DNA from 3 places in the Peribacillus sp. Aquil_B1 genome. Region 3 is predicted to be linked to each of the others. Evidence: riboswitches for the same ligand, from Rfam matches in the RefSeq annotation. Region 3 holds a riboswitch; each other region holds the start of a gene.
The links. A riboswitch is a leader RNA that binds a small molecule or an ion and turns the genes downstream of it on or off. The one in region 3 is predicted to bind cobalamin.
Positions count from the first base shown of each region.

Region 1: another riboswitch for cobalamin. It lies ahead of MPH60_RS04505 (HoxN/HupN/NixA family nickel/cobalt transporter); the one in region 3 lies ahead of MPH60_RS11435 ((2Fe-2S) ferredoxin domain-containing protein).
Region 2: another riboswitch for cobalamin. It lies ahead of metE (5-methyltetrahydropteroyltriglutamate--homocysteine S-methyltransferase); the one in region 3 lies ahead of MPH60_RS11435 ((2Fe-2S) ferredoxin domain-containing protein).

Region 1 covers NZ_JAKXEE010000001.1:913,382-919,856, forward strand. Annotated here, with positions in the region: gene asnB (asparagine synthase (glutamine-hydrolyzing)) at 1-944, opposite strand, end outside; gene MPH60_RS04495 (C40 family peptidase) at 1,221-1,898, shown strand; gene MPH60_RS04500 (urease accessory protein UreH domain-containing protein) at 1,957-2,685, opposite strand; cobalamin riboswitch at 2,847-3,036, shown strand; gene MPH60_RS04505 (HoxN/HupN/NixA family nickel/cobalt transporter) at 3,187-3,984, shown strand; gene MPH60_RS04510 (amino acid ABC transporter substrate-binding protein) at 4,514-5,287, shown strand; gene MPH60_RS04515 (amino acid ABC transporter permease) at 5,358-6,014, shown strand; gene MPH60_RS04520 (amino acid ABC transporter ATP-binding protein) at 6,034-6,475, shown strand, end outside.
Region 2 covers NZ_JAKXEE010000005.1:1,267-7,741, reverse strand. Annotated here, with positions in the region: gene metE (5-methyltetrahydropteroyltriglutamate--homocysteine S-methyltransferase) at 1-1,582, opposite strand, end outside; cobalamin riboswitch at 1,730-1,922, opposite strand; gene MPH60_RS23835 (potassium channel family protein) at 2,161-2,580, shown strand; gene bcp (thioredoxin-dependent thiol peroxidase) at 2,643-3,113, shown strand; gene MPH60_RS23825 (aminopeptidase) at 3,125-4,234, shown strand; gene MPH60_RS23820 (D-2-hydroxyacid dehydrogenase) at 4,383-5,327, shown strand; gene perR (peroxide-responsive transcriptional repressor PerR) at 5,484-5,927, shown strand; gene MPH60_RS23810 (YgzB family protein) at 6,035-6,388, opposite strand.
Region 3 covers NZ_JAKXEE010000001.1:2,328,425-2,334,899, reverse strand. Annotated here, with positions in the region: gene MPH60_RS11460 (energy-coupling factor ABC transporter ATP-binding protein) at 1-288, opposite strand, end outside; gene cbiQ (cobalt ECF transporter T component CbiQ) at 307-1,083, opposite strand; gene MPH60_RS11450 (energy-coupling factor ABC transporter substrate-binding protein) at 1,070-1,381, opposite strand; gene MPH60_RS11445 (energy-coupling factor ABC transporter permease) at 1,383-2,126, opposite strand; gene MPH60_RS11440 (hypothetical protein) at 2,162-2,320, opposite strand; cobalamin riboswitch at 2,304-2,499, opposite strand; cobalamin riboswitch at 2,703-2,893, shown strand; gene MPH60_RS11435 ((2Fe-2S) ferredoxin domain-containing protein) at 3,044-3,412, shown strand; gene cobJ (precorrin-3B C(17)-methyltransferase) at 3,427-5,064, shown strand; gene MPH60_RS11425 (sirohydrochlorin chelatase) at 5,083-6,021, shown strand; gene cobK (precorrin-6A reductase) at 6,018-6,475, shown strand, end outside.

The DNA.
Region 1 (6,475 bases), 1.4 Mb from region 3:
ACATAACTAATATTTTCTACATTCAGAGCGTTGGCCGTTTCTTCTGCAACGTTTATTTCACTATAACCTTCTCTTTCAAAACCTACCGAAAAGGTTTTAATTTTAGGATTAATCTGTTTCGCAATTGAAACGATAAATGAAGAATCGATTCCTCCAGATAAGAAGGAACCAACTGGAACATCACTCCTCATATGTACGTTTACTGAGTCGATCAAGGTATCTTGGACTTCTTTGATTAATTTGGAATCTTCCATATTTGAGGGTTGGAAATTCGGTTTCCAGTATTTTTTTATGTCCATTTTTTCCCCTGGTTTTTTAGTGAAGAAATGTCCAGGTGGTAGCTTTTTAATCGATTTAGTTAGCGTCGAAGGCTCCGGTACATATTGGAAACTAAGATAATGTTGTAAAGAATCTACGTCTAACTCTTCACTGATTGCCGTAAGAATACTCTTTTTCTCGGACGCAAAGTAAGTAGTTTCATCTTGCTCACAATAGAAAAAGGGTTTTATCCCAAAGTGATCCCTTGCACCAAAAAGTTTTTCTTCTTCTTTGTCCCAAATGACAAAAGCGAACATCCCACGCAGTTTACGAACGGATTGCTCCTTTATACTACTATAGAGGGCTATAATGACTTCGGTATCAGAATCTGTCGTAAATTCGTGGCCTTTATCGATTAATTCCTTCCTTAGTTCAATATAATTATAAATTTCGCCATTGAAGATAATCCAGTATCTTTCATTTTCATATGAGAGGGGCTGGTTTCCGTTATCTATATCGATGATGCTTAATCTTCTAAAACCAAAATTTACAAATTCATCGAAAAAATACCCTTCATCATCCGGGCCTCTATGGGTAATAATGTTATTCATCTTTTTCAACTTTTCCCTTATATCAGAATGTATGGCTTTAGGTCCATTATGAACACATCCAACAAAACCGCACATAAAATCCACCTACCTATTGTTATTTTGAGCTTCCTTGAAAATTTTTAAGGAACTACAAGAAACATAACAACAAAATATGTAGAAAATAAGGAGTTTACATAAAAATTGTAATTAATTTCATGGTGCACAATAGTCATATCGTTTTTTGGGTTATTATAGGTGTTTTGTCATTTGTGCACACATTCTGCATAATTTTGTAACGATAATGTAAATTCAGGTATCACTTAAGGATGATAGAATAATAAAAAAAGAACTTAATCGGGGGAAAAATAGAAAATGAAAAAAATTATAGCGTCAGTTGTAGTGACGGGATTGTTACTATCAAATCCATTGGTCAGTAATGCTGCATTAGGAGATCGTACATTAAAAAGTGGAATGACTCATACAGATGTGAAACAATTACAAGAGAATTTAAAGAAAAAGGGATATTTTAAAACAGATACCACTACGTACTTTGGGACGGTTACTAAAGGTGCGGTAGTAAAGTTTCAAAAAAGCAAAGGCTTGAAAGCTGACGGAATTGTAGGTCCGAATACGTATAAGGCATTGGGCGTAAAAAAGCAGACAACCAAGGTAGCTAGTGTGAATAATACAAGCAATAAATCTACAGCGTTAGTGAAGGAAGCAAAAAAATATATGAATGTACCGTATGTTTGGGGCGGGAGTACACCAAAAGGTTTTGATTGCAGCGGATTCCTAAAGTACGTATTCGAAAAAAGTACAGATATCACTTTGCCAAGAACGGTAGCGGAAATTTATAAGAAGGGGACAAAGGTATCCAAACCACAAGTTGGGGACCTAGTCTTTTATGAAACCTATAAACCTGGTGCCTCCCATGCGGGTATTTACATCGGGGATAATCAATTCATACACAGCTCCTCATCAGGTGTAGGTATTTCCTCCATGGATAATAGTTATTGGAAACAGAGATATTTAGGAGCAAAAAGAATGTAATAGTAATAACGGCCAGTTCTTTTTTAAGAGACTGGCTTTTATTTATTTTAATAGTAATCTACCAATACGTGACGATATCGAGAAGACCTATAATGATGATAACCGCCCCTGCACATTTTTGAACGGTATTGCCAAACTTCTTCCCTTTTTTTATTAAAGAACCCTCTGCGCCAAAACTCCAAATTAATAATAGGGTGATAATAAGGGGTAAAGCAGTCCCAATCCCAAAAATCGGTGTCAAGGCAAAACCATATGTATTAGATAATACTAAAGGCATAAGTTGTACAAAAAATAGGACAAACATAGTTGGGCAAAAGGCGACTGAATAGCTTATGCCTAATAAAAGGGCTCCTAATTTCCCGTTTGAATTCCGGAATCCCCTCCACTTAAAAAGATGCGAAATCCAAATGAATTTTAAATAACCTAATAGAAAAAGGCCAACAATTATGTTTAAGAATCCAATGCTTTTGCGAAAATATGCGAAATAGGTGGTTAAGGTAGATTGAAACTCTCTTCCTAATAACCAAATTAAAACTCCAAAGAGGGAATATACCAATAGTTTTCCCAGGATAAATAAGGATATTTCCACCCAAGGGGCTTTTTTCCCCACTGCTTTATTTCCAAAATAGGCTATAGAAGTGAAATTCCCAGTAATCTGACAGGGTGCTAAGGAACCGAGGATCCCTAATAGTAAGGCCCCGATAAGAGGAAAGGCCATTGAACTATTCGTCAATTGTAAGACTGGATCAGAGAAAAATTGGCTAATTTTATTTAGGAAGTCGTACATGATAGCTCCTTTCAATTAATTGATGCTTTATTTTAACAAATGTTTTTCAAGAATGTATGCAGAAAGGGTTTTTATACTTCTTCACCTATTTTCATTGAATAGATTTCTTTAAAAAATATGATGTTAATTTCTAAGTATAATTAGTATAATGAGTTAAAATATTATATTTTAAGCAACTAGGTGCCCTTGAGAAACAAGGGATAAAAGGGAATCGGGTGTAAGTCCCGAGCGGTCCCGCCACTGTAATTAAGGAGTTCTCTATCATTTATGTCACTCAACAATATAGTTGGGGAAGACGATGGAGTGCGTTGATCTAAAAGCCAGGAGACCTACCTAGAATGCACACCGAACTCTTCGCGGAAAGGAGTGGTGTACGTAATAATAGACAATTGTATCCTGTCAATTTGTCGTTTATTTAACGTACCCATAAAGCCCTCAATCTGTTAAAGGTTGAGGGCTTTTTATTGTTAATGTATTCATATAACTAGGAGGATTTTATGTATGGAAAATCTGTCACTTATATTTTTTGTTTTTGTGTTGGGTCTTCGTCACGGATTAGATGCGGATCATCTAGCCTTTATCGATGGACAAACTCGATATAACTGGAGAATGGGCAGTCCAGTAGCACGCTGGGTAGGGACATTGTTTGCTTTTGGCCACGGAGGAGTTGTCGCGATTATAGCCGTTATTCTTGGGATGGTAATGAACGACTTTACATTTCCGGCTTATTTTAATCAATTTGCATTATGGGTTTCAATCACTTCTCTATTTTTAATAGGAACAATAAATCTCTATAATCTTCTACGTACAAAAGCTAATAATGACGAGTTTCAACTGAGTGGGATAAAAGGGAAATTTATTTCAAAAATTGCGAAAGGAACAACTAATCCTTTTCTCATTATTATAGTGGGGGCTTTATTTGCTCTGGCTGCTGAGACTGTAAGTCAAACAGCTATTTGGTCTCTTGCGGCTGGTAATTCGGGCGAGTACATGCCTTTGGTTTTGGGACTCGTTTTTATGTTAGGGATAATGATTACCGATACCATTGATTCATTGATTGTGTATCGAATGATTAATCAAACAAACAAACTCGGACAAGCCGCTTCAAGAGTAATGGGATGGGTGATTGTCGTTCTAGCATACGGAGTGTCCTTTTATCAAGCCTTCACATTCTTTAATCCTTGGGCGGAGCTTGATTTTGAAATTCTAGGAGTTGTTCTGTTTCTTTTATTGACCTTTTCTTTTGTTTTTGTAAGTGTACGGTCTAGGGGAAAGACTATTGAAATAAATAAAAACTAATAATCATAACCACAAGGCAGGTTTTACCCATTTTCCTATGATTGTTTCAGTGTTGCGATCTATTCTATAATGAGGTTCGAAAGATAACTAATGGATAAGAACTAAGGAAGCTATTAGCGAATCTCGTTAAATTAACATAAATGGAGAAGGGAGTCCTTTAAACTCCTATTGCTATCAATTAATAAGGGGGAAAATCAGAAAAGACTGCCGGGCTAACTTCCTGCAATCTTTTTAAAAGATTTTTAACTACATGTATTTACTAGACAGACTTATGGGTGTTATGCTCCCATCGGTCTTTTTTTGTTATAAATACGAAGTTAGAAAGGAGATGTCTACCTGGTATTAAATGGGGTGAAGTTATACTTTAATTCAGGGAAAAAACAAATCCTTTAGCGTGCTAATACACTAAATAATTCCGTTGACATTCATTTTAATATTGTGTTAACTTTATATTACGATATTTTATCTCTCTAATACATTAGCAAACTAAAGTATACAGAGTAATACTTAAGTCAAAGGTGGTTTTAATATGAAACGTATAGCGACAATTATGCTGACAATAGTAGCCGTATTTTCACTTCTTGCAGCATGTTCTTCCAAACAGGAGGAGAAAGACAACACGCTGGTGATTGGCATCGACGATAAATTTGCCCCCATGGGATTCCGAGATGAGAATAACAAAATCACTGGTTTTGATATTGACTATGCCAAAGCTGCTGCAGAAAAAATGGGGGTAAAGGTTAAATTTCAACCCATCGACTGGAAAACAAAAGAAACCGAACTAAGCAGTGGTCGTATAGACCTCATTTGGAACGGGTACACCATTACGGATGAGCGTAAAGAGAAGGTTCTTTTTACAAAGCCCTATTTAAAAAATGCACAGGTGGTTGTTACACGTGAAGATTCGAAGCTTACTAAACTGGATGATTTAAAAGGAAAAGTAGTGGGCCTTCAATCGCTTTCTTCCGCTTCAGATGCATTGAATGCTAATCCGGTTAATTCTAAAATCAAGACGATCACGGAATTCTCCGATAACGTATTGGCTCTAAGTGACCTGAAATCTGGCCGTGTGGATGCTGTCGTCATTGATGAAGTTGTTATAAAATATTACATGTCCAAAGAAAAAGAAACCTTTAAGATTCTTGAAGAATCACTTGCACCAGAGGAATATGGAGTTGGCGTGAAAAAAGGGAATGAAGATCTTCTGAAGCAGCTTCAAGGTGCACTTGATGAACTGAATGAAGACGGCACTGCCGCAAAAATCTCTGAGAAATGGTTCGGGGAAAATAAGGTATTAAAGTAATTGAACGTACAATATTAAGCAAACAGGATTTCCTATGGAAACCCTGTTTTGTTTTTGGGGGAATCCATTCATGTCCGCAGATTATATTTTATCAATACTTAAGCCTATGCTCGAAGGGGCACAGATGACGGTCCTCTTATTTTTGATCGCCATAGTCTTGTCCATTCCTTTGGGCTTCTTGCTAACTCTGGCTGTAAGAAGCAAAATCAAGCCTTTAGCCTGGCTTGCCCATACCTATATTTACTTGATGCGCGGTACACCGCTGTTGCTTCAATTGCTATTTATCTGTTTCGGGCTTCCGATGATTCCCGTGATTGGCGAATATATGGTTTTGGATCGCTTTGTAGCTGCATGTTTGGGCTTTATTTTAAATTATGCTGCCTATTATGCCGAGATTTTCCGAGGAGGTCTTCTCGCTATTGATAAAGGCCAATATGAGGCATCCCAAGTATTGGGGTTGACTAAATGGCAGACAATGAGGAAAATAATTCTGCCTCAAATGTTCCGCGTGGCGCTTCCGGCCGTTTCCAATGAATCGGTGACACTTGTTAAGGATACTGCGCTGCTCTATGCAGTTGCTGTACCGGAACTATTACACTTTGCGCAGACAGCAGTGAATCGTGACTTTACAATTGTTCCATTTTTCTTAGCAGGTATCATTTACTTAATCATGACGCTCATATTAACAGTATTCTTTAAATTTCTAGAACGAAGGTTCAAATATTGAATAAGAAGGGGTGGCGAATGTGGCTATAATTGAAGTAACTAACCTCAAAAAGTCATATGACAAACTTGATGTATTAAAACAATTTACCTTTGATGTAAATAAAAACGATGTGGTTGCAGTAATCGGCCCCTCCGGTTCAGGAAAAAGCACGATGCTCCGCAGTTTGATTCATCTCGAAGAAATCAACGACGGTAGCATATGTATATCCGGAGATTATCTGGTGAGGGATGGCATCTACTCGAAACCACAAGAGATCAAGCAAATCACCTCCAAAATGGGGATGGTCTTCCAACATTTTAATCTCTTCCCGCACCTCACTGTCAAAGAAAATCTGGAAATCGCCCCCAGAATGGCGAAAAAGGGGACAGATACAGAGATATACAAGCAAAGCAGGGAGCTCTTGGAGAAGGTTGGTCTTTCTGATCGGGAGACAGCTTATCCGGAAAATCTGTCAGGCGGAC
Region 2 (6,475 bases), on a different contig from region 3:
CTGGCGGTTTCACACAGCGGGATCCATAGGATTGTACCCAACCTTTTTCTAAAAAGGCGAATCCGCCTAACTTATGGCCGAAGTATTCAACCATATCCGTCCGTTCGAATTCCCCGTGAACAAGGACATCCAAACCGATTTCTTCTTGGATTTCAATCCACCTGCCGATTTCTTCGTTAACGAATGTTTCATATTGCGAAGCGGTCCATTCTCCTCTTTTAAATTTCCCGCGTGCTTGTTTAACTTCAAATGTTTGCGGAAAGCTTCCGATCGTAGTCGAAGGGAGAAAAGGCAATTTGAAAAATTCCTGTTGTTTTTGGTAACGCTCTTTAAATGGAAGCTGACGGCCGGGGGTCCTGGTTTTAACCTTTTCGACATTGGATTGTACAGTTCCATAGTTCCGGGCATTTGAACTTGCTAACGTTTGAACCGTAAATTTATTGGCATCGACTTTTTCGGCAATTGCTTCAAAGCCTTGATTATTCCCTTTGACCAAGAGTGTGATTTCCTCAAGTTTCTCATCAGCGAAAGCAAGGGCCGCTTTCACTTCTTTTGAAAGGGCGGTTTCATTACGAACGGTCACTGGGACATGAAGCAGGGAACAAGAGGGCTGAAGCCAGATTTGGTCCTCGGCTACCAATGACTTAAGAGTCTCGATCAATTGGATTTTTTTTGATAAATCAGAAAGCCAAATGTTTTTTCCATCAATCACACCTGCAGCAAGCACTTTGTTTTTCGGAAAGCCGAATGCTTTCAGGTTGCTTAGATTCCTACCTTTGTCATGTACAAAATCAAGACCGATTCCTTGAACTTGTAATTCGATGACTTCCTGGTAATGTTCCACGGCATCAAAGTATGTTTGCAGCATGATGTTCAGGTTTGGTGCTGCTTCATTCAGTTTTTCATAGAGGTAAGTAACAGTTTTCATATCTTCTTTGGAAATCGATGAAACAAGTGAAGGTTCGTCCATTTGAACCCACTTCACGCCTTCTTGCTCCAACTCCCGCAGGATTTGCATGTATAGGGGAAGCAGGCTCAGGATGATGCCAGGGATATCTTGTTTTTTAAAGCCTTTTGAAAGGGAGATGAAAGTATAAGGACCGATCAACACGGGTTTCGTTTCTATCCCTAGCATTTCCTTGGCTTCCCGATATGCTGCAAGTGGTTTATTTTCTGTTAACGTCAGCTGTGACACCTTTAATTCAGGGACAATATAGTGATAGTTCGTATTGAACCATTTCGTCATTTCGGAAGCGACTTCATCATTGTTTCCGCGAGCCATTGAATAATAAACGGAAAGGGGAACGCTTCCGCTTTCATAGGCTGAATAACGTTCAGGAACAAGACCGAACATGACGGACATATCGAGCATTTGATCATAGCAAGTGAAGTCGTTGACAGGAATGATATCAATGCCTCGCTTCTTCTGTTTTTGTAAGTTGCCTAAACGGATGGCTTTTAGTTGTGCCGTAAATTCTGATTCATCGATTTTACCAGACCAGTAAGCTTCTAATGTACGTTTCCATTCACGATCTTCCCCGATTCGAGGGTAACCCAAACTACTGCTTTTCAAAATTCCCATCCTCCTAAATTCATTTGATTGAACAATAAAAAAAGCATCCCCAACAGTCAAAAGAGAAAGTTAGAAATGCTTAAAATAAAGAGGCATGCAAAAATGCCCCTTACAATTATAAGGTCCCTAACACCTCCCTATCTCCCGTAGGTTAAAACAGTGTTGTCGAAATAGGCAGGTCTCCTGACTTAGGGATTAACATTAGCGGCGGGCCTTCCCGATCTGTTGATCAGTGGCATATTGGTTGACGCTAACACTCCCATTACAGTGGCGGGACCGTGCCGGAATTACACCGGACTTCCCTTTTAATCCCAATTTAAAATTAGGAACCTATTTCCACATATGAAATTTGACAAAACCTGCCTTGATAACTGTTTGCAGGCTAAAAATTTATAAAATAAAAACTATTATAAAAATTTAGGCAATCTTAACATATCCGACCAAAAGGGTCAACATGGAAAAAAGATTCAGGAAAGTATCCGGTTATTAATTGTGCAGGAGGATGGGGTCTGTTCCTAAAAAAGAATATATTGTTTGGACAGGGAGTATGTATAGAGGAAGTGGCGTTTTGAAATGGGGCGTGGGGGATGACTTTCTACATCTTGATTGCAGGAATCATTTTTTGCATGGTGATGAGCATTCGTACGTTATTTCTTGTTGAGTCGGGAGGAAAGAAGTTTTCTCTGGAGGATATGCTTTGGCTTGGTAATTTATATGCGACGATATTAGTCGGATTTGCACTGATTTATTTATTATACGAACTTCAGAATCATTCGGTGATTCTTGATATGGGCAATCGATTGGACGGCACTTTCTATGAACAGTTGAAGACTTCTTTTTATTTTAGTGCGATGACGATGTTTTCTGTAGGGTATGGAGATATAGCCCCGATTGGCATGGGCAGGATGATAGCTACGATTCAGGCTTTCATCGGTTATACACTGCCGGCAGCGTTCGTGATCCGGACGGTGATCGATTTGGAGCACAAAGATAGGAAGGATAAATGAAAGTTGTGTTTCTTTCAATTATTGGGTACTCTTACCATAATGAAAGAAATGGAGGGTTCAATATGACTGTTAAAATTGGAGAAAAAGCACCTGATTTCAAGCTCCCTGCAAACAATGGCGAAATGGTGTCCCTATCGGATTTTAAGGGGAAATATATCGTATTATATTTTTATCCAAAAGACATGACGCCAGGATGCACGACTGAGGCCTGTGATTTCCGGGACCATAATGAGCATTTTGAGGAATTGGACGCTGTCATCATTGGGGTAAGCCCAGACCCAGCTGCACGTCATGAAAAATTCATCGAAAAACATGGATTGCCTTTTCTGCTGCTGGCTGATGAAGATCATGAAGCGGCTAAAATCTTTGATGTGTGGCAATTGAAGAAGAATTTCGGTAAGGAGTATATGGGCATTGAACGTTCAACTTTCCTGATTGATAAGGATGGTAAGATAGTCAAAGAATGGCGGAAAGTAAAAGTCAAAGGCCACGTCGAAGAAGCTCTTGATACTCTTCGCGACCTCGAAAAATAAGGGACAGACAGATGAAGGATGAGCGAATAACGAAGCTTGCAGCCAGGCTGATTCATCATTCGATACAATTACAGCCAAAAGAGAGAATCCTCATACGGGGCCATATCAACACGAAACCATTATTGAAAGAGCTGATTGATGAAATATACAGAGTTGGCGCTTATCCATATGTTGAACTCGAAGACGATGAAATAAGCCGCCACCTGTTACAAGGGAATGTAAAGGAACAACTTGACACCTCTTCGCAATGGGCCTTGAAGAAATATAAGGATATCGATGCAGTCATCATCATCACCGGGGAGGAAAACGATGTGGAAATGACCGATGTTCCCATCGAAAGGCTCCGTCTACAAGGGGAGGCTATGAATTCCCCCACTCTTTTCTATGTAAACAACCGACGTTGGGTCTTGCTTAATTATCCCACCAAGGCATCAGCGCAAAAAGCCGGCATGACCTTCGACAGGTACGAAGATTTTCTTTTGAATGTATGCAACATGGATTACGGGAAAATGGAGACGGCCTTGAAACCGTTAAAACAATTGATGGAACGAACTGACAAAGTCAGGATCGTTTCGCCAGGAACGGATTTGACCTTTTCCATCAAAGGTATGCCGGCCGTCATATGTGCCGGAAAAAAGAATTTACCGGATGGGGAAGTGTTTACGGCACCCATAAAAGATAGTCTCAATGGAAGGATATCCTTCAACACACCAACAACCTATGAAGGATTCACCTTTAGTGACATAGAATTAAACGTAAAAAAGGGAAAAATCATTAAAGCTACTTCCAATCGTGACTCTGAAATGAACCGAATTCTGAATATTGATGAAGGGTCCCGTTTTATCGGGGAGTTCGCAATAGGAATCAACCCATACATATTGGAACCTATGGACGATACCTTGTTCGATGAGAAAATTAGCGGGAGTCTGCACTTGGCTCTTGGACTTGCCTATGAAGAAGCGGATAATGGAAACCGATCATCGATTCATTGGGATATGGTTTTGATTCAGCGGCCCGAATATGGGGGTGGTGACATCTTCTTTGACGACGTCCTGATCAGAAGGGATGGCGTTTTCATTTTGCCGGAATTAGATGCATTAAACCCAAATTCTTTAAAATAAAGCCTTTTTTAATAAGGCTAAGGCTTTTGTCCAACTCAAAAAGGGGACACCTGAATATGCTTTATTAAGGGAATACCTCCTCAGAGAAAGTTGCGCGGGACACATAGAGCCCGTGTTTTTTTATGTTAATTAAAAGGGAGAGATGAACATGTTAATACTTTCAACTGTCATTCCTAATGAAGGCATCCAAAAGAAGATGACGGAAGCTTTTCCTGACTTGAGCTTCATTTATCAAAAAGGATGGACGGATGGGCCGCTTCGTGAAGCGGAAATCTTAATTACATATGGTGAAGACTTAACGGAAGAAATCATTGGGAAAGCTGCGAACTTGAAGTGGATCATGGTCATGAGTGCAGGGATGGAATTAATGCCATTTAAAGCCATAGAGGAACGGGGCATTCTGGTGACAAATGCTAGAGGCATTCATAAAATCCCAATGGCAGAGTATACGATAGGGATGCTTTTGCAATATGAAAAGAAATTGAAACTGCTTATGAAGAATGAAACGGAAGAATTGTGGGATAGAAAGATTGAAGTAGGGGAATTGAATGGCAAGACGATGTTAGTTATTGGTGTGGGTGCAATTGGAGGGGAAGTGGCTCGTCTTGGGAAAGCCTTTCGGATGACGACGATAGGAGTGAACCGGAGCGGGAAACCAGTGGAATCCATAGATCACCTCTATGCCCTGGATAATTTATTGGAAGCCATACCGGGGGCCGATTATATCGTATCCGTCCTGCCAAGTACGGATGAAACGAAGGGTCTTCTGCAAAAGGAACACTTTGAAGCAATGAAAGAAACTGCAGTATTCGTGAATATTGGCCGGGGCGACCTGATTAACGATGAAATGCTGATCGAAGCGCTGAATGCCGGGGAATTATCTCATGCCATCTTGGATGTATTTGATCCGGAACCATTAGGAAAAGGGCATCCGTTTTGGAGGATGGAGAATGTTACAGTCACTCCGCATCTTTCAAGTAAAAGCGGAGAATATTTACCAAGAACCTTTGCCATATTCGAAAAAAATATGCGTGAATACCTGAAAGCTGGAAAAGACTTCACCAACGTAATCGACTTATCCAGGGGATACTAAACTCATTGCAAAAATGGGAAAGATTCAATGTGTTCATGAATAAACTAAAAAAGAATGGTTAAGCCATTGAATTATTGACAAATTCAACGCATAAAAGGTACACTATTTATAAACATTATAATTTAAGAATGCATACTTAATGAGAAAAAGAGGTGGATGACGGTGTCTGAAGTTCAGTTAAAAGAAGCGTTGGATTCCTTAAAAGATACCGGTGTAAGAATAACTCCTCAACGCCATGCGATACTTGAGTATTTGATAAGCTCCATGTCCCACCCTACCGCTGATGATATATATAAAGCGCTGGAAGGCAAGTTTCCGAATATGAGTGTGGCAACGGTTTATAACAACCTGCGTGTGTTCCGTGAGGTAGGTTTGGTAAAAGAACTTACGTATGGTGATTCTTCAGCAAGGTTTGATTTTGTGACGACGAATCATTATCATGTAATTTGCCAAACTTGCGGGAAAATTGTGGATTTCGATTATCCTGCATTGGATGAAGTCGAGCATTTCGCAGCACAAGTCACCGGTTTCAATGTTAGTCACCATCGGATGGAAATCTACGGCGACTGTACGGATTGTGCGAAAAAAGAATCGCATTAAAAAAAGTTCCTCCACTTGGTTGGAACTTTTTTTCATGTTATGAAGAAATGATACAATTGTTAAAGACTTCTTTAAAGGGAATTCAGCTAGTCGAATTCCATTAGTCATTAGTCATGCAGGCTTTTCCGGTTATATTTTTCGTTGAATTCTTCGCCTTCCAGCTTTTTGTCAAGTGTCAATGGTTCTTCGCAATGCATGCAAATATCTACACGCCCTAGTATTTTGGTAGGTTTGCCGCAGTTAGGACAGACAACCTGGATCGATTTTGTGGAAAGCATTCCAATCCAAAAATAAACCCCTGTACTTGCGATTATGAATAAAAGGCCCAGCCCCATGAAAATCGTCATGACAACAGGATGCGTTTTGAAGAAAAGCCCCAGGTACATTACGATGAAGCCGATGAAAATCAAACTCAAAGCAAAAGTGCGTATTTTATTGATTTTGCTAGAATATTTAGCCATGGATTGTCCCTCCTAAAATATAACTTTAACTATAACATAAACAATGGATGGAACAAAAAAGAAATAAAGGATACATATTACTTTTGA
Region 3 (6,475 bases):
AAAGAGCTGCGAGTCGGGATCTTGAAAAACAATCCCGACTTGCTTTCGTAATGATAATAATGACTTACGGTCATATTTCATTTTCTTGCCCTTAAATCTGATCTTTCCTGCCGTAGGTTGTAAAAGACCATTTAAATGGAGGAATAAAGTCGATTTGCCGGCACCATTATTACCTAATAACGCTATCTTTTTACCATGTTGAATCGTTAGCGACAGTTCGTTTAAAGCGAACGTTCCATCTGCGAATTGATGGGTGAGGCCGTCTATATGAAAAATATGCTCGTCCATTGTTGGGTTGCCTCCAATTTACAAATATCCATTAATAAAGATTAAGCTTCCTAATATTATAATCGTGATCAGCCAATTCCGTGAGGAATAAGTGTAACTATCCTCGATATAGGAAAGGTTCTCCTGGTAGCCTCTTGCGTTCATGGCCATCGTCAATTGCCCAGAGCGCTGCAATACTCCTAAAAATAAAGACGAGATTAGTAATCCGAGAGATCGTATGCCTTTCCTTAACGAAACATACCCGAGCCGTGAAGCTTGTGCTTGGTGAATGGCCAAAGCTGTATCTAAAAAAATAAAAATGAAGCGATAGGTCAATTCTATTAAATCGATCAATAAGGAAGGCACTTTAAATTTTCGCAGCACGGATAGGATGACGGTAATCGGTGTAGTTAAGGTAAGGAAATATAAACAGCTGATGCAGCCGAATACGACACTGATCAAATTGGCCACTGTACCGACGCTGTCATCGCTGATGAATATTTGCCAGTTCCCGACCTTCCAGGACCACCATATATTCGATATCGATGTAAATTTACTTGTGAAAGAAAAAAGAATGGTAATTGTTCCCGATAGTATAAAAAATCCTGGCAATAGAAGTAATTTCAGATAATAGGAAAGCGGGATTTTTGCCGCAAAAATGATTAAAGCGCTCATCACCGTAAAAGTGATGAGCGAAACGGTCATATCCCTTACCGTTAACGAAAATAGCAATATGGAAAGTGAAAAAACCATCTTTTCTAACGGATGTACATCCTTTAGCCCATTGAAATAGGCATATTTATCAATGAGTAACATGCTTCGATTTTTCGGGAATTTCTTGTTTGGTTTGTTTATTCCTTTGTCTCGTTACACCTATGAAATAACCGATGAAACCAGCTCCGATTGCAGCTTGCAGCGCAAATAATAAGCTTTCGGTTTCTGCACCTGGCGGTTCCCAAATACTGTTGAACCATGGCTTGTATTCCGGATGGATCTTAGTGATGGCTTCCTCAGCTTCACCGTCGGCACCGCCAAATTCCGTTCCTTGTTGGGTGATTAACGGTATGGTTGCAAGAATGACAACCAGGAAAAGCAGCAGTAGACTTTTTTTCATATTAACGGGCCTCCTTTGATAAAACTCGCAGCAATTTCAATTCACCTAGATTGTATTTTTTTAAGAAATTCATCACGACGACTGTCAATAACCCCTCACTGATTGCCAAGGGAATTTGGGTCAGGGCAAAAATGCCTGCAAATTTACTGAAAGAAGCCATGAATCCTCCTACCTCGGATGGAAAAGCAAGAGCAAGTTGAACGGAAGTGACTACATAGGTTCCCAAATCTCCAAAAGCAGCCGCCAAGAAAACGGCAAGTGAAAAAGACCACCCCAATTTAGTTGCGCCCTTGAAGACGAAGTAAGCAATGAACGGTCCGCAAACGGCCATGGAAAATGCATTGGCCCCTAATGTCGTCAAGCCTCCGTGAGCCAGTAAGACAGCTTGAAATAACAGAACGATGGAGCCAACGACACTCATGGCCAAAGGCCCGAATAATATGGAACCCAAACCAACACCCGTAGGGTGTGAGGAGCTTCCCGTAACGGAAGGAATCTTTAGGGCCGATAAAATAAATACAAATGCACCCGATAGGCCAAGTATCATTTTAGTTTCTGGATTTTCCCTTACTTTGGACCTGATGGAACGGTAACCCATGATTAAAAATGGAAGCGTTACGGCCCACCAGAATATGGCCCATTCAATGGGTAAAAAGCCCTCCATGATATGCATGGCCATTGCCCGGTTCGGGACAAAAAGCAGTAAGATGACAAAATAAATGATTTTCCAATTGGTTCTTTTCATTCTTTCTCCTTTCAACACTTTTAAAATTTTTCTGATCAATCTTGAGAAGAAAAGCGGCGCCCAACATAAAAAGCACTTCTCTCATAGGAAAGAAGTGCGTAATGAACAGGAATTTTGCAGTATGAACCAACCATGGGCCATTCTGCCTGATCCGCACGCCCATCCTCGTAGGCTGAAACAGTTTCACGCTTCATGGCAGGTCTCCTGGCTTTGGTTCATCATCCCATTACATCCTTCCCATCTCATTTGACAGTGGATTAAAGTTAAAGTAATAGGACTTCCCTTTACAGTGGCGGGACCGCTCCGGATTTTCACCGGCTTCCCTTTTAAGCTGAATTCCGAGAAATTCAACACCATGAAACTTATGTAATTATTTTGAAAATTTTCTCGTATAGTGTACCATAAAGAAATAATTCCAGCTACACTATCTTTTTTTTCGGGACGAAGTTTGTTGCAAGGAAAGGATTTTAACTGGTTTTACAAGATTAAACTTTTCTAAACAGTCGGAATAAACTATTGAATTTTGATAAAGTTGTTATATGATAGATTAAGTTAGTTAGAAATGTATAATAAAACCAAATATTTCATTTTAAAAGTGCCCTTGTGTGAATAAGCAAGGGATAATAGGGAAATCGGTGAAAATCCGATGCAGCCCCCGCTACTGTAAACGCTGATGAAATTGTCGATAGCCACTGGCATTGTTGCCGGGAAGGGACAAAGTAAAATGAAGCGTAAGCCAGGAAACCTGCTTTTAAAATTGCATGATACTTTTCGGAGGGAAAGGTAGAAGGACTATGACGATTTTGGGAGGATTTGGCATGCTTGCCTTTGGCTCCTCATTCATATAGTTTTTTAAACCTTGACTCTTATGTTAAGGTTTTTTATTTTGCCTTTTCCCTGAACTCAGGAGGAAGAAGATGACTACTTGGAACTTGACGGGTACAAATACACATCTGTTGATTTGTAATGGAAGCAGCTGCATGAAAAAGGGCGGGGAAGAAGTAATCCAAGCGATTCGTGATGAAATTACTTCAAAAGGACTGGATCTGAAAATCCATACAACCAGGACACGCTGTAACGGAAGATGTAAGGATGCCTGCGTTGTGATTGCCTATCCGCAAGGAAACTGGTATCGAGTGGAAACGCCTGATTTCGGTCGGCAGATCGTCAGTAATATCGATGAAGGTGAGTTTGTTTCACAGATGATCTATCAATTCAATGATGGGGAAATGACACCTAATCCAGATTTTCCTGCTCATACGGGTATTTCAAAGAACAAAGCGTAAAAGGAGATGTCTTAATGAGTACAAACGGTAAATTATTCGTCGTGGGCTTTGGGCCCGGGAATTTTGAACACATTACCAAACGTGCCGTCGAAGCCCTTCAAGAAAGTGACTACATCATTGGTTATAAAACTTATGTTGAACTCATTCAGGGACTGCTTACAGATCAAACGATCATTAGTACGGGGATGACTGAAGAGGTATCACGTGCACAGGAAGCAGTGAAACAAGCGGAGCTGGGAAAGAAAGTGGCGGTGATTTCCAGTGGGGATGCTGGAGTTTACGGGATGGCAGGGCTGGTTTATGAAGTATTGATTGAGAAAGGCTGGAAAGAAGAAACAGGAGTGGGCATTGAAGTCATTCCTGGCATATCTGCAATCAACTCATGTGCGTCTTTACTTGGGGCACCAGTCATGCATGATTCGTGTACGATCAGCCTCAGTGATCATTTAACTCCTTGGGAACTGATTGCTAAAAGGGTTGAAGCAGCTGCGATGGCAGACTTTGTCATTGCACTTTATAATCCGCGCAGCGGCAGGCGGACCCGGCAAATTGTTGAAACACAGAAAATTCTCCTTCGCTACCGCTCGCCGGATACACCTGTCGGGTTGGTGAAAAGTGCTTATCGAGATAGGCAGGATATTGTCATAACCAATTTGCAGGATATGTTGAATCACGATATTGGAATGTTGACCACCGTCATTATCGGTAATTCATCCACCTTTTTGTATGATGACAAAATCATCACACCAAGAGGCTATCAGAGAAAATATACGTTGAATTCGGAAAAGCAAACATTGAAGCCGCATCAACGACTTCAAAAAGAAGCGGAACCGTGGGCATTAGATCAAGAAGCCTTAACCGAGTCCGCTGGAGGAGTTGGATTGCTTACAAAAGCACCAGAAAAGAAGCCAGCCTCCTTTGAAATGGCAATGGAGGCCCTGTCAAGAGTCAAGGGTCAAACCGTTAAGCAATCCATTCAGCCGATTGTTCAGCAAAAAATGGAGTCAGTATTCGAACTTGCCGTTAGTCCAGGTGTGGCGAATAAACAATTCACTCCCAATCAAATGATGACACTTGCGGAAGTTGTCGGGGAAAAGGGAACGATGGAATACACGCCAAATCATAAAATCGTCTTAAAGATCCCGACAACGGATCCGGAAGTCATTACGGGGAAATTGCAATCAGCAAACTTTCTTTTGTCGCCGATTGGAGATGTACTGACATTAAAAGCCTGTGATTTCTGTGATGGTGAAAAAGCGGAATCCATTCCTTATGCAGATGAAATACACAGGGTGCTTGGCGGAATGAAAATGCCCAAGGAACTGAACATCGGTTTTAATGGGTGTGGGATGGCTTGTTATAGTGCTGTGATGGATGATATCGGGATTGTCTTCCGAAAAGGGAAGTTCGACTTATTTCTTGGAGCTAAACCGGTTGGAAGAACAGCCCATCCGGGTCAGCCGGTTGCGGAAGGCATTGAACCGGAACAGCTTGTTGAACTGATCACGGACATTGTCGGGGAGTATAAGCAAAATGCCCATCCAAATGAGCGGCTTTTTAAATACTTCAAACGTTCGAAAAAGATACAGAATTTTTCTTATCAGGACATCGCTCCCAAAATAAACATAGAGCCTGCGCCTTGTGAAGACTAATCAAGAGGGGGAAAGTAAATGAAAGCAGTTTTGTTCGTAGGACATGGAAGCCGGTTGGCTTCGGGAAATGAAGAAGTCCGTCATTTTATTGAAAATATGATTCCGGCAATGGACGAGCGTTTCCTGGTGGAAACGTGCTTCTTGGAATTTGCGGCACCGAATATATCCAAAGGAATTGATAATTGTGTAAAACGAGGGGCTACTGAAGTTATTGTCATACCGATCATTTTATTGCATGCAGGACATTCGAAATTACATATCCCAGCTGAAATAGAGGATGGGAAAACCAAGTATCCAGAAGTGAAATTCACATATGGCCAAACGATCGGGGTCCACCATGATGTATTGACGATCCTGACAGACCGTCTGGAGGAAGCGGGATTCGATACGGCCACTGAACATTCTGAGACAGCGATATTGCTAATTGGCCGAGGTGGCAGTGATGCTGATGCAAATAGTGATATATATAAAATTTCACGGTTATTATGGGAAAAATTAAACGTTAAATGGGTTGAAACTGCTTTCATGGGTGTAACGGACCCGCACGTTGATGAAGGTATTGAAAGATGCATCCGATTAGGGGCAAAAAAAGTAGTGATGCTGCCATATTTCCTCTTCACAGGTGTGTTGATGGAAAGAATGGAGGATATGCTGAAAGGCTATCAAGAGCAATATCATGATCGAGAATTCATTTTGGCAAAGTATTTTGGATATCATCAAACCTTACAGAACATTCTGCAAGAACGAGTAATTGAAGCCAGTGAAGGCAGGTCAAGCGGGGCGCGTGATTTGGAAAACTATCGTAAACATGTCGAGGAACATGGACATGCTCACCATCATCACCATCACGACCACGACCATGATCATCACCATGACCACGACCATGACCATGATCATCACCACGACCATGATCATCACCACGATCATGATGGGCAAGTGGTGGGGACATCAAAATGATTTTGTTCTTGGCGGGTACAAGTGATGCAAGGGAATTAGCGATTGAGATACAGCAGGTGGGGTTCAAGGTTTTGGCAACTGTTGTAACCGAATCGGCGGCTAAGAGTTTGCAAGATGCTGGGATATCCACCCGGATTGGCCGATTATCTGCAGAAGATATGACCTCTTTAGTCTCTGCAAAAGGTTTTCAGGCTGTAGTCGATGCGAGTCACCCATTTGCCGAAGAAGCATCCAAAAACGCCCTTAACGGAGCAAAGGCAGCAAATGTTCCTTATATTCGTTATGAGCGTGAAAGTCAACGGTTTCAGAATGATAAATTGATAGTTGTCCGTGATTATGAGGAAGCTGCCAAGCTTGCCGCTGCAAAACGGGGAGTCATCATGCTCACGACCGGAAGTAAAACACTATCCGTGTTCGCAAAAGAATTGGTAGGGCTCGAGAATACCAGAGTCAT